4 regions of the Bacillus sp. GW823-FHT06B01 genome follow, and region 1 is predicted to be linked to each of the others. Evidence: predicted binding sites of a transcription regulator. Region 1 holds the regulator's gene; each other region holds the start of a gene.

Region 1 (3,203 bases):
CAATATTGGTGGGTTATCGTTACATACATTTTAATGCAGTTATCATCCATTGCTGGATTACCACTTCTTCTGAAAACTGGACTTTATGATAACAGGGGATTTACTAGAGAAGAGAAATTTCAACTCATAACTGGCCACTGGGCAATCATTAGCTTCTTTATTGCATTATGTATCGTACTTTGGTTACTTAGAACAGATATTCGTGACAGACGTTTAGATACAATGCGCTCTACTGTTCCAGCTACGATTGGTTGGATTTTTATCGGGTTCTTCCTAGCATTTTTCTCACAAAGTATTGCCGGTATGATAGAAATGCGTGTATTAGGAATTAAACCTGGATCAGAAAATACAGCAAGACTTATGGATATCGCAAGAACGACACCTTGGTTCCTTATCGTTATCTCTATAATAGGACCTATTTTGGAAGAAATCGTATTTAGAAAAATTTTATTTGGTACACTTTATAAGAAATTTAACTTCTTTATTGCTGCTATCATTAGTTCTCTTGTATTCGCAGCAATTCATTTTGATTTCACTCACTTATTGGTATACACTTCTATGGGACTCGTATTCGCCTTTTTATATGTAAAAACGAAGCGTATTATCGTCCCTATCGCAGCTCATGTTGCAATGAATACATTAGTTGCAGTTGCTCAAGTTTTAATGAGCAATGAACAAATTCAAGAAATGATTAAAGAAGCTGAAAAAATGCAAGGCTTTATCGGAGGATTTTTAGTATGAGGAACTCACCATTGTTCATGGCTGCATTGTACTTCCTTCTAGGATGTATCTTTACACGCTTCGCCATTACGAACGTAACAGATACAATCTGGAATATGTGGACAATACTATTTGCAGTTATGGCAACAATTGATTTTAATTTGGCACTTCGCCTTATATTAGTTAAATTCACAAAGAAAAAACAACAATAAAACGCAGAGGTCGCTTCCTCTGCGTTTTATTGTGGATAATTCTTTAAAAAGTAAACAAGTGTTTGTAACTCTACCGCTAAATCAATATGGTGAATTCTTATATTATCTGACACATTTAAGCGCGCTGGTGTGAAATTTAAAATACCATGCACGTTCGTTTCTGCCAATCTATCTGCTACAGATTGTGCTACTGTAGCGGGTACTGTTAATATTGCCACTTGTATATCAGTTGATAAACGTTCTTCTAATTCATCTAAATGATATACAGGAATGCCCCCGATTTCTGTCCCGACTTTCTCTTCACTAACATCAAACGCCATTTCAATTTTTGTATTATTGTTTTTCGTGAAATTATAATGTAAGAAAGCGGTCCCTAAATTACCTACTCCAATAAGTGCTACACGTGTTATATCATCTTGGTCGAGTGTTTCACGGAAAAATGATAATAAATAATTTACGTTATATCCATAACCTTTTTTCCCTAACGCTCCAAAATATGAAAAATCTCTTCGAATCGTTGCGGAATCAACTTTTACCGCTTCACTCAATTCGGCTGATGAAACACGTTGCTTACCAGAAAGAGATAAGTTTTGGATAAATCGATAGTATAGAGGCAATCGTTTGGCAGTGGCCTGTGGAATTTTTTGCTGCTCCATATAACCTCTCCTCTCTTCCTATCTTTATTCATATACTTGAATCAAATACAGAAGTTTAGCACTCATGAATTTCCCTGTATAATAAAGAGAAGAAGTATTCTCTCTTTATTTTAAACTATACACTATTTTTAGTATGATTGAGAAATATAAACATGGCAAAGTTAAGAAATTATTTGAGGTGAAAACATTGATTTTATTACAAGTAAACGCGCTTACGAAATTATACGGTGCCGAAACGATTCTTGCAAACATAAAATTGGAAGTTCAAACGAAAGATCGTATCGCATTAGTCGGACGAAATGGGGCCGGAAAATCTACACTATTAAAAATAATAGCTGGTGAGCTATCTCATGATGGTGGCGAAATTATAAAACCAAAAGATGTCTCAATCGGATATTTAGCTCAAAATACCGGGTTAGAAACGTCTTTAACAATTTGGGATGAAATGTTAACCGTCTTTACACACTTGCAGCAAATGGAGACAAAACTTCGAAGGCTAGAGCAAGAAATGGGAAAAGAAGAAAACTTTTCAAACGAGGCTACATATGAAAGATTATTAGCTGATTATGACCAATTGCAATTAGATTATAAAGATCAAGGTGGATATCAATATGAAGCAGATATTCGCTCGATTTTAAGTGGTCTTGGCTTCCCAGTTGAAACGCACCAGACGACGATTTCTACATTAAGCGGTGGACAAAAAACACGATTAGCTCTCGGTAAATTATTATTAACGAAACCAGACCTACTTATTTTGGACGAGCCTACAAACCATTTAGACATCGAAACGTTAACATGGCTTGAACAATATTTACAAGGCTATCCTGGCGCAATACTAATCGTTTCCCATGACCGTTATTTCTTAGATAAACTCGTTACACAAGTATATGAAATTTCGAATAAAGAAAGCAGACGATTTGTTGGTAACTACAGTAAATATTTAGACTTAAAATCAGCATTATACGAGCAAGACATGAAACGTTATGAAAAACAACAAGATGAAATCGCTAAGCTTGAGGATTTCGTTCAAAAAAATATAGCGCGCGCATCTACGACAAAACGTGCTCAAAGCCGTCGTAAACAATTAGATAGAATGGAATTATTGACTAGACCATTAGGTGATTCTAAGTCAGCATCCTTCCACTTCGATATCGAAAAACAAAGTGGAAATGATGTTTTACAAGTAAAGGATGCAACTATCGGCTATGATGATGATCCGATTATTGAACATGTAACTATGCGCTTAACTCGCGGGGATAGCGTTGCTTTAGTTGGTCCAAACGGAATTGGGAAATCCACATTATTAAAATCACTTGTGAATAAGTTACCACTATTAAATGGTGATGTTTCTTTCGGATCCAATGTATCTGTTGGTTATTATGATCAAGAACAAGCAAACTTAACATCTTCTAAGCGAGTTTTAAATGAGTTATGGGATGAATATCCATTGCAGCCCGAAAAAGAAATTCGCACGATATTAGGTAACTTCTTATTCACAGGGGATGATGTACTAAAACCAGTATCTTCTCTTAGTGGTGGACAAAAAGCTCGATTAGCTCTTGCAAAACTTATGATGCAAAAATCGAATTTATTAATTCTCGATGAACCTACGAAC
Region 2 (3,203 bases), on a different contig from region 1:
ACAGCAAAAGTAAATGAACCGAAACTAGAAGAAGGTTCTGTTACAGTAGGCGGGGCTATCGATGATAAAAACTTCGGCGGATTAGATGGTGATTTCCCGTTCATTGATGTAACTTTCAAAGTAGAAAATGATGAATTTTATGAAGCAAATGCTCAATTAGATTTAGCAGTGTTTGCTTACTGGAAACAAGGTGAATCAGAGCCAAATAGAATGCGTGTCCTTCAAGATCAAACATTCTCAGTTATGTCTTTAAACTCAAAAGTAGAAGGAAATATTAAACCTGGTGCATTCTTAAATGAACGTGGATATTTAGATGAGAAATTCGATTATACAAAGCTTGGTGTAAAAGTATATGCAACGGATTCTTACCGTCATAAGTTTGAAGGCTCACTTGATAAATACGGTTACTTTAAACTAAATGGACTTCCTGTTAATAAACGTGATTATAACTTATACGTGGAGGTTCCAGGGCATTTAACAAGCCGACTAACAACGAAATTAGGTACTGAAAAAGATGGTAAGCTGCTTGGCCAATATTATTATGCACGACCTGATGAAAATCTTGCCGGTGATGTAAATGGAGATAAAGTAATTGATATAAAAGATGCTGAAATTATCGCTAGCAACTATGGTAAAAAAGGACTATCTGTAAAAGACGGCGACCTTAACAAAGATGGCATTGTCGACGAAAAAGATATTCGTTTCGTTGAAAAGAACTTCTTGAAAAAAGGACCGGATGCATCTAAATCACAAATACCTGTTGAAAAATCAAAAAGCGGTACACTGGCAGATATTTTAAAGAAATTAGGATTAACACCTAAAAAATGATAAAGTGAAACTTTAATCAGTGGGGGGTGTTCATCCCCCACTGATTATTAGCCCTCACCAATCGGGCTTTTACGAGCAGTTGATCACCAAACTAACTTCGTTGCTTTCGCTGCATTTTGAGGTGGGGATCTTACTGCCCGGCAAATAGCGGGATAATAAAGAGCACTCTATATAAAGTAGAGTGCTCTTTTCTATAAACGACCCTTATCCAGCAAAAGGGGTATATTGGGGATATACAAGGGAAACCGGAAAAGGAATTTATATTAAATTATATAAAAACTCAGAGGTAGGAAGCAGTTTCCCGCCTCTGAATTATTTAGCAATTATTATAGTACTGGTGCCATTGTTTCTTTTAATACTTTTACAGAATGAGCGAATTTCGCTTTTTCTTCTTCATTTAGCTCAAGTTCTACGATTTCACGTACACCTTCGCGGTTAATAACAGCTGGAACACCTACGAAAGCATCTTTCTCACCATATTGACCTTCAAGGTATGCCGATACAGTTAATACGCTGTTCTCGTTGCTTAAGATTGCTTTAGTTACACGAAGTAGTGACATACCGATTCCGTAGTAAGTTGCACCTTTACGTTCGATGATATGATAAGCTGCATCGCGTACATTTTCGAAGATTTTATCTAAGTCTTCTTGTTTGTACTGCTCGTTGTTAGCTAAGATTGTTTCTAACTTTTGTACACCTACAGTAGCGTGGCTCCATACTGGAAGTTCAGTGTCACCGTGCTCACCAACGATGTAAGCATGAACGTTACGTGGATCTACATCTAAGTAGTCACCTAACATGTAACGGAAACGAGCAGAGTCTAAAGTAGTACCAGAACCGATTACACGCTCTTTTGGTAAACCAGATTCTTTCCAAGTTACGTAAGTTAAAATATCAACTGGGTTTGTAGCGATTAAGAAAATTCCATCGAACCCGCTATCCATAATGCCGCGAACGATTTGTTTAAAGATCTTTGTATTTTTCTCAACTAAGTCTAAACGAGTTTCACCTGGCTTTTGTGGTAATCCAGCAGTGATAACAACTAGATCTGCATCTTTACAATCTGCATAGCTACCGCTCCAAACTTTTGTTGGTGATGGAGAGAATGGTACCGCATGGCTTAAATCCATTGCTTCCCCTTCTGCTTTTGCTTCATTAACATCTACTAATACGAATTCTTCAGCTACACCTTGGTTGATCATTGAGTAAGCGTAACTACAACCTACAGCTCCTGTTCCTACTAATACTACACGATTGATACCTTTTTTCATGGTAATTTCCCCTCTCTATTGTTCACATCTATTTTTTTATGATTGTTTAAGTAATTAATTAAAATACTAATTTAATGTTGTTTAACTTCTTTACATTCATATTGTAGCACGTATTATTGTGAATTACTTCACAAATTATGACCTATTTGTGAACTTTTTCACATAGAGTGTAAAGTTATTAAATCAAGTATGAAATCAATCTCAATGGAGGCGTTTTCTTTAGATTGTGAACGTGAAATTGTTCCGTTTTTACCGGTAAGTGAAATTATATCGACGATTCTTTAAATATATCAACGATTTTTAGAATATATCGACCGTAACTCAAAATATATCAACGATTCGACAAGGAATATCGACTTACCGACAAAACCCGACAATAATGACAACATAAAGAAGCTGTCTCCAATAGATCATCTATTAGAGACAGCTTCTTTCTTTATTTTCCGCAGTAGCTCCTAATACAGCAGCTTTTACGAAATTTTGACCATTTAACTTCTGTAAATCCGCAGCCGTTCCTGTCACAACTACTCCAATGACTTTTACATCCTGCTCACTTGGTTTTGTTTTCTTTCCTTTTAGGTAGTCATATATACGCTTATATTCCTCATAATACTTTCCCTTTTGCTCCAGCCCATTTTGAATTGCTAAAAGGAAATCTTTTTCCGTTCCATTTCCAAATTCAATATCACCTGGTTTTGCTTTAAAACCGTACACATTATAAGCACTTTCAGTCATATCATCAATATAATACGAATTTTTATCATAATATGTGTCCACCCAATACCAAACAGGATGAACTCCTTCTGGTAACATGTCTTTTAGTTCGGAGACCTTATACGGTTTATCAAAAGATATAGCCAATTCAGCTACTTTCTTTTCATCTTTTATTTTCTCTAAATCATTTATATAACTATTATATGAAGCAAATGGGAGATAAAATTGCATCTCTCTTTCCATCGTTTGATTATTATACAATTCACTTGTTTTATTAATATGTTCATTTCCTATTACAACATTATCTGATATTGTTAATGGATTTACATTCGATACTAGGCGAAATGTATTCCAAACTTTATACTCATACACTTCATCCTCCCACTTAAC
Region 3 (3,203 bases), on a different contig from region 1:
ACGTTAGATGTGATTGTTAAGATCGACATTGTATGAACAGAATTTCTGTATGTTTTATGTTTACGAAGTTTATTCATAAATGTTTTTACAAGATTTACAGCGATTTCATCTACACGGTCATCATTGTTACCGTATTTAGGGAAATCTCCTTCGATTTCAAAGTCAACTGCAATACCGTTTTCATCACGAATTGGTTTTACTTTTGCGTGTTTAATTGCACTTAAAGAGTCTGCTACTACTGATAGACCCGCGATACCTGTTGCCATTGTACGAAGAACATTTGTATCATGAAGTGCCATTTCAATACGTTCGTAGCTATATTTATCATGCATGTAATGAATAACATTTAATGTGTTTAAATATAGACCTGCTAACCATTCCATTGTCATATCAAACTTACGCATAACTTCTTCATAATCTAATACTTCAGAAGTAATCGGTGCGTACTCAGGACCAACTTGTGCTTTAGATTTTTCATCTTTACCACCGTTAATCGCATATAGTAATGCTTTTGCTAAGTTTGCACGTGCACCGAAGAACTGCATTTGTTTACCAATTCTCATTGCAGATACACAACAAGCAATTCCGTAGTCATCGCCGTATTCAGTACGCATAATGTCATCATTTTCATATTGAATTGCTGATGTTTTAATAGACATTTTTGCACAGTAGTTTTTAAAGTTCTGCGGTAATTGTTTAGACCAAAGAACTGTTAAGTTTGGTTCTGGAGCTGGTCCTAAATTATCTAATGTATGCAAGAAACGGAATGAGTTCTTTGTTACTAATGGACGACCATCTAATGCCATACCACCGATAGACTCAGTTACCCAAGTTGGGTCACCAGAGAATAATTCATTATAATCAGGTGTTCTTGCAAATTTCACAAGACGTAATTTCATAATGAAGTGATCCACAATTTCTTGTACTTCTCCTTCTGTTAAAGTACCATTTGCTAAATCTCTTTCAATATAAATATCTAAGAATGTAGAAGTACGTCCAAGACTCATTGCAGCTCCATTTTGCTCTTTAATCGCTGCAAGATATGCGAAGTATAACCATTGGAATGCTTCTTGTGTGTTTGTTGCTGGCTTAGAAATATCAAAGCCATGAGAAGCAGCCATTTGTTTTAACTCTTGAAGTGCACGCATTTGCTCAGATAACTCTTCGCGTAAACGCATTGTATCTTCGCTCATTACACCGCCAGTTAAATTCAAATCAACTTTTTTCGCTTCAATTAAATGATCAATACCATATAATGCTACGCGTCGGTAGTCACCGATAATACGTCCACGTCCGTATGCATCTGGAAGACCAGTAATTACACCTGATTTACGTGCATTTCTCATTTCTGGTGTATAAGCATCGAATACACCTTGGTTATGAGTTTTTCTCCAATCTCTAAAAATACGACTAAGCTCTTTATCCATTTCGTATCCATAAGATTCACAAGCTTGTTCCGCCATACGAATACCACCATATGGTTGTAAAGAACGTTTAAATGGTTTTTCAGTTTGGAAACCGACTACTTTTTCAATATCTTTATTTAAATATCCTGGTTCATGTGATGTAATAGAAGAAACAATTTTTGTATCCATATCAAGAACGCCACCATTTTCACGTTCTTTCGTTGTTAAATCCATTACTTGATCCCAAAGTTGTTTCGTTGCTTCAGTTGCTCCCGCTAAGAAAGATTCGTCCCCTTCGAAAACGTTTACATTATTTAAAATGAAATCGCGAACATCAATCTCTGCTTTCCATTTTTCACCTTTAAAGTTTTCCCATGCGTTTTTAACATTTTCTAATACTTGAGTCATCCTAATCTCCTCCATTTTTGATTAGTACAGGACTAAGATTTTTTATATAACAGCTTACACACTTAGAATACTACTTTTTTGCTAAAGTGAACGAAATAGTTGTGACATGTTTGTGAAATGTTGAGCAAACTACTATATGCATAGTGTTAACTTCACTTGAAAGTCTTTATAATTAACCCTTTCCTTAATTGTATTTTTTTGGTATCCTTATATACGAGTCCTATTTTGTAATATAAGAAAAATACCCATTGTAGAGCTGTAATACTCTTATCTCCTAATCTGTTATAGTTTTTATAACAGAACAAAAAAGTGTACATATGTTGTACACTTTTTTTGTTACTACTCTAAAACATCTCTTTTTCTATTCCCATCATAGAATCCACCACGGCTACCTTCTAATACAATTAATTGCTCTAATCCTTCTATATGATCACCTATAATTCGCAAGACAGCTGGAGGATGACCTATTTTTGCAAAATGTTCACTGGGACGAATGCGGTTCATCTTATCGACCTCTACACGACTTACACACGCAATTTCGAATCCTGAAAGAATAGCTTTCACTTGCGCTACGCAAGGTGACAATAAAGACCTATACCCAATTGATTTCAAACACTTCTGGCTAAACGCATTAGGTACAGCGATAAGAGATCCTACTCCTAAATCTTTTCTATCACAAGCTAAATTTAATGCATATTTAAATGCAGTTACAAGATGAAGCGGTACTCTTAAATCTAAATAATGATTTAGATCATTTAATGCGACATCCATTCCATCTGCAATAGCTTTTGTAAATGGATATAGCTCACTAGCTGGAATAACAAAATCACCGTCTATAAATAATACAATTTCTCCTTTGGCGAAATAAGTCCCAAGTGAACGTCCCACATCGTTGCCAAGTGCTTCTTTATATACAATTGTTGTTGCTCCCTTGTCTTTTGCAATCGTTGCTGTTTGATCAGACGAACCATTTACAACAACGATAATTTCAAAAGGTTCAATTTTGCGAAGCTCTTCTATAACATTTCCAATTGTTTTCTCTTCATCTTGTACAGGAATAATGACCGATAATTGTTTTCCTTTATACAACTTAGATGTAACGCCCCATCCTTGATAAAAATCTTCGAAACTTAAAGTATGATAGACACACTCTCTTTTCCTATTTCCATCATAATACCCTCCGCGCTCATCAGTGCCTACTATTCGCTCCGCTACAGCTTCTATATGATCACCTATCATCCGTTTTTCAGATTGAGAAAGACCCGTGCCATACGCAGCATGCTCGGCCGGCCGAAATTTATTTGGCGTAATAACGTCAATTGCACAATGACGACTAATTCTCCATTTGCTTTGTACTAGGCGTAAATGAGCGACAATAGGATTAACGAA
Region 4 (3,203 bases), on a different contig from region 1:
TCGCCGGGACAACTTCCCATCCTTCGCTAGAAATTAAATTAATTGGTGCGATAAGAGAACTTAATCCAAGACCTGCAATTTCTTTTCCTGCTTCTAGTTGAAAAATTAATGCGGATACTGGACCAACTATAGCACTGGCGACGACAGTTGGGACGAGAATCATTGGATTTTTAGTGATATTTGGCAACTGCACTTTCGGAGTACAAAGCGCTTGAGCTAATATGCCGCCTAAATTATTTTCTTTCGCTGAGATTACAGAGAATCCGATAAACTGAGCAACGCAGCCTGCAAGAGCAGCACCACCTGCAACACCGTCTAAGCTAAGTGCGATCGCTAACGCAGCTGATGAAGCGGGAGAGATAAGTAATAGTCCCCAAACGACTGCAATGACGATAGAAGCGATGAACGGGCTACCAGCTGAGCTATCTTTAATGAATGCTCCAACTGTATTTAACACAGGAGTAATATTATGAGACAACCAAATACCAACTAAACCAGAACCTAATATTGCCGCAAATGGAACGAGCATCATATCTAACGCAGTTTTTCCACTTAAACGTTTACCAATATATACAGCTAAAGTCGCTGTTAATAATGCACCGATTGGCTCACCTGTTTTAATAATTAGACCTGCTTCAGTAATTGAAATGGATCCGGCACCAATCGCTCCAGCTACCATAGCCGAGAAGATTACAAGACCATTTGCACCGAGCATAAAGGCAATTCCGGCACCAATGGCTGGTGCCATAAGTGATTTTGCAACAACTCCGATTGTAATCAGCAATGGAATATCAACAATTCTTCCTATATTTTCGATTAGTAAACCAATTCCAAGGGATACGAAAATACCTTGTGCGATTCCAGCAGATGCTTTAAATACACGAGACATTATATATTCCTTCATTTGTTTCACCTTCTCCTATAAGTTAGTAACCAATTGTTTTCATATAATCACGTAAAATATCGTTTGATTTTGCGAATCGAGATTCTTCATCCTCTGTTAAATTGAGTTCTACAATTTCTCTTATACCGTCTCTAGTAATAATAGCTGGTACTCCTGTACAAATATCATATTCACCGTACTCACCATCTAAAATGGCTGATACAGCAATGACACGGTGATCATCATTAAAGATTGAGCTTGCAATATATGCTAGAGAATTTCCGATTCCGTAATAAGTAGTTCCTTTACGTTTATAAATTTCCCAGCCAGCTTTTGCAGTCTTCTCAACAATCTCATCTAAATCTATTTCACCAAATTTGTCTTTTTTCTCTTCTAAAATTTGCAGAATTGGCTTTCCACCAACAGTTACGTGAGACCAAGCAACCATTTGAGAATCACCATGTTCTCCTAATGAATACCCATGAATACTACGAGGATCTACATGTAACATTTCAGATAAAATTGTTCTTAAGCGAGAAGAATCTAGTGATGTACCAGTACCGATTACGCGATTTCTAGGTAATCCAGATAATTTCCACACCTCATATGTAATAATATCAACTGGGTTCGATGCAAGTAAGAAAATACCATCAAATCCACTTTCCATTACACCACTAACAACACTTTCCATAATCTTCGCACTCGCTCCTAAAGTATCTAAGCGACTTTGCCCTGGTTTTGGTGCTGGCCCTGCTGTAATAATAACAATGTCCATATCTTTGCAGTCTTCATAGCTTCCTGCATATACTTTTGTTCTTGTATTTGTAAAGTTAATACAATGTGATAAATCCATTGCTTCCCCAACTGCACGTTCATGATTTATATCAATTAATAATAGCTCTTCGCAAATGCCTTGATTGACAATGGAATATGCACAACTTGATCCAACTAATCCAGTACCGATAATTGCAATTTTTCTTGTATGTCTTTTCATAGCAATCTCTCCTAATTGATCATATAATCTATTTCTTTTGTTCTTTACACCCCTAATTATAGAGATTCCCACGATAGAAACCATGGATACTTTGTGAAATATTGAACAAAGTTTTTGTCCTTTTTGTGAATTGTTATATTCCATTTTCGTCATATTTGTTACAACTGGAAAAATATTTATTATGTATTTATTGACATATATAAAGTGAAGCATTAATCAGTGGGGTTTTACCGCCCAGTAAATAGCGGGACAAAACAAAAAACGAGCGACTTCATTCGCTCGTTTTTTCATCCCATTATTCCGCACTTAATTGACCTTTTAATTGCTGTACAATCATTGGGTTAGCAGGTGCTGCCGGTTTGTAATAACTCTTTTGCTTTGCGTACTCATACATATTACGTTGGCGCATTTCATCTTGATTACGAATTTGAATTAACGTTTGGTGTAACTGTTCATTATCAGACTGAGCAATATAATTTGCATAGCTTGTTAAACTTGCATTTAATCCTGCTAAATAATCATTTACCATATCTTTTTCATTCATCTTTCTCTTCCTCCTATCCTAGGAAAGTCATTAATTGCTGTTTCGTATTTCGTGCATCTTGTGCATCTTTTTGTAGCATTTGTTTCAGTTGTGGATCCGTACACGTCTGTGCATACTGCTCCAACTTGTTAATAATTGTTGCGTGTCCACCAATTAAATGACGTAAGTTTTCTACTTCAAGCTCTGTTAAATTTTGCATAGAATACTCCTACCTTTCTTTATTCGTTCACTGTTAGTATTTAGCTATTTTTTGATTGTATACATAAATTAACTTTTTCACGTGCATACAAAATAAAAGATGAATAGCTAAGCCATTCATCTTTTATACTAGTTATGTATTCATTTTTATAGAGATACGATCATACTTATACTCACAAGTAAGTTCCATACAATGTGTAAAATAATACTAGGTATAATAGATTGCGTCTTTTTGTATAACATTGCAAATACCATTCCCATAATCGTTGCCGTAATTAGAAGACCTCCATGAAGAATTCCAAAAATGAAGGAAGAAATAATGATACCAACTAAAAAATTATATTTCTTTTCTAAAAATCGATATAAAATACCTCGAAATAGAATTTCTTCTTTAATCGGTGTAATGATAGCAACACTTAACACATATATAATACTTTGTATGCTATTTTGAAGCCCTAAACTCCCTAATTGTTTCTTTTGTTCTGCTGCACTTTCAAAACTAAACACATGTAACATTAAATATTGTGATAACGCAATGACAATAAAACCAATTAATAGATATAAATATGTCTTCCCATTCTTCA

Evidence for each region. Region 1 encodes Rex, which represses fermentation and respiration genes when NADH is low (regulators of the CRP and FNR family bind a similar motif). Its sites were predicted from a motif close to TTGTGAAATATTTCACAA; they were not measured.
Region 2: AC1Q8N_RS06940 (L-lactate dehydrogenase) is a predicted target of Rex. The motif match lies at 2,216-2,233, and genes of this name have one in related genera.
Region 3: pflB (formate C-acetyltransferase) is a predicted target of Rex. The motif match lies at 1,925-1,942, and genes of this name have one in related genera.
Region 4: AC1Q8N_RS20945 (L-lactate dehydrogenase) is a predicted target of Rex. The motif match lies at 1,969-1,986, and genes of this name have one in related genera.

What each region holds. Positions count from the first base shown of each region.
Region 1 is NZ_JBXAHR010000015.1:3,774-6,976, reverse strand. It holds gene AC1Q8N_RS28360 (CPBP family intramembrane glutamic endopeptidase) at 1-741, shown strand, start outside; gene AC1Q8N_RS28355 (YdiK family protein) at 738-932, shown strand; gene AC1Q8N_RS28350 (redox-sensing transcriptional repressor Rex) at 959-1,588, opposite strand; gene AC1Q8N_RS28345 (ABC-F family ATP-binding cassette domain-containing protein) at 1,776-3,203, shown strand, end outside.
Region 2 is NZ_JBXAHR010000002.1:1,176-4,378, reverse strand. It holds gene AC1Q8N_RS06945 (S8 family serine peptidase) at 1-828, shown strand, start outside; gene AC1Q8N_RS06940 (L-lactate dehydrogenase) at 1,155-2,099, opposite strand; gene AC1Q8N_RS06935 (anti sigma factor C-terminal domain-containing protein) at 2,517-3,203, opposite strand, start outside.
Region 3 is NZ_JBXAHR010000007.1:178,345-181,547, reverse strand. It holds gene pflB (formate C-acetyltransferase) at 1-1,814, opposite strand, end outside; gene AC1Q8N_RS25575 (glycosyltransferase family 2 protein) at 2,154-3,203, opposite strand, start outside.
Region 4 is NZ_JBXAHR010000004.1:485,195-488,397, reverse strand. It holds gene AC1Q8N_RS20950 (PTS sugar transporter subunit IIC) at 1-904, opposite strand, end outside; gene AC1Q8N_RS20945 (L-lactate dehydrogenase) at 927-1,877, opposite strand; gene AC1Q8N_RS20940 (spore coat protein) at 2,173-2,421, opposite strand; gene AC1Q8N_RS20935 (hypothetical protein) at 2,435-2,620, opposite strand; gene AC1Q8N_RS20930 (CPBP family intramembrane glutamic endopeptidase) at 2,767-3,203, opposite strand, start outside.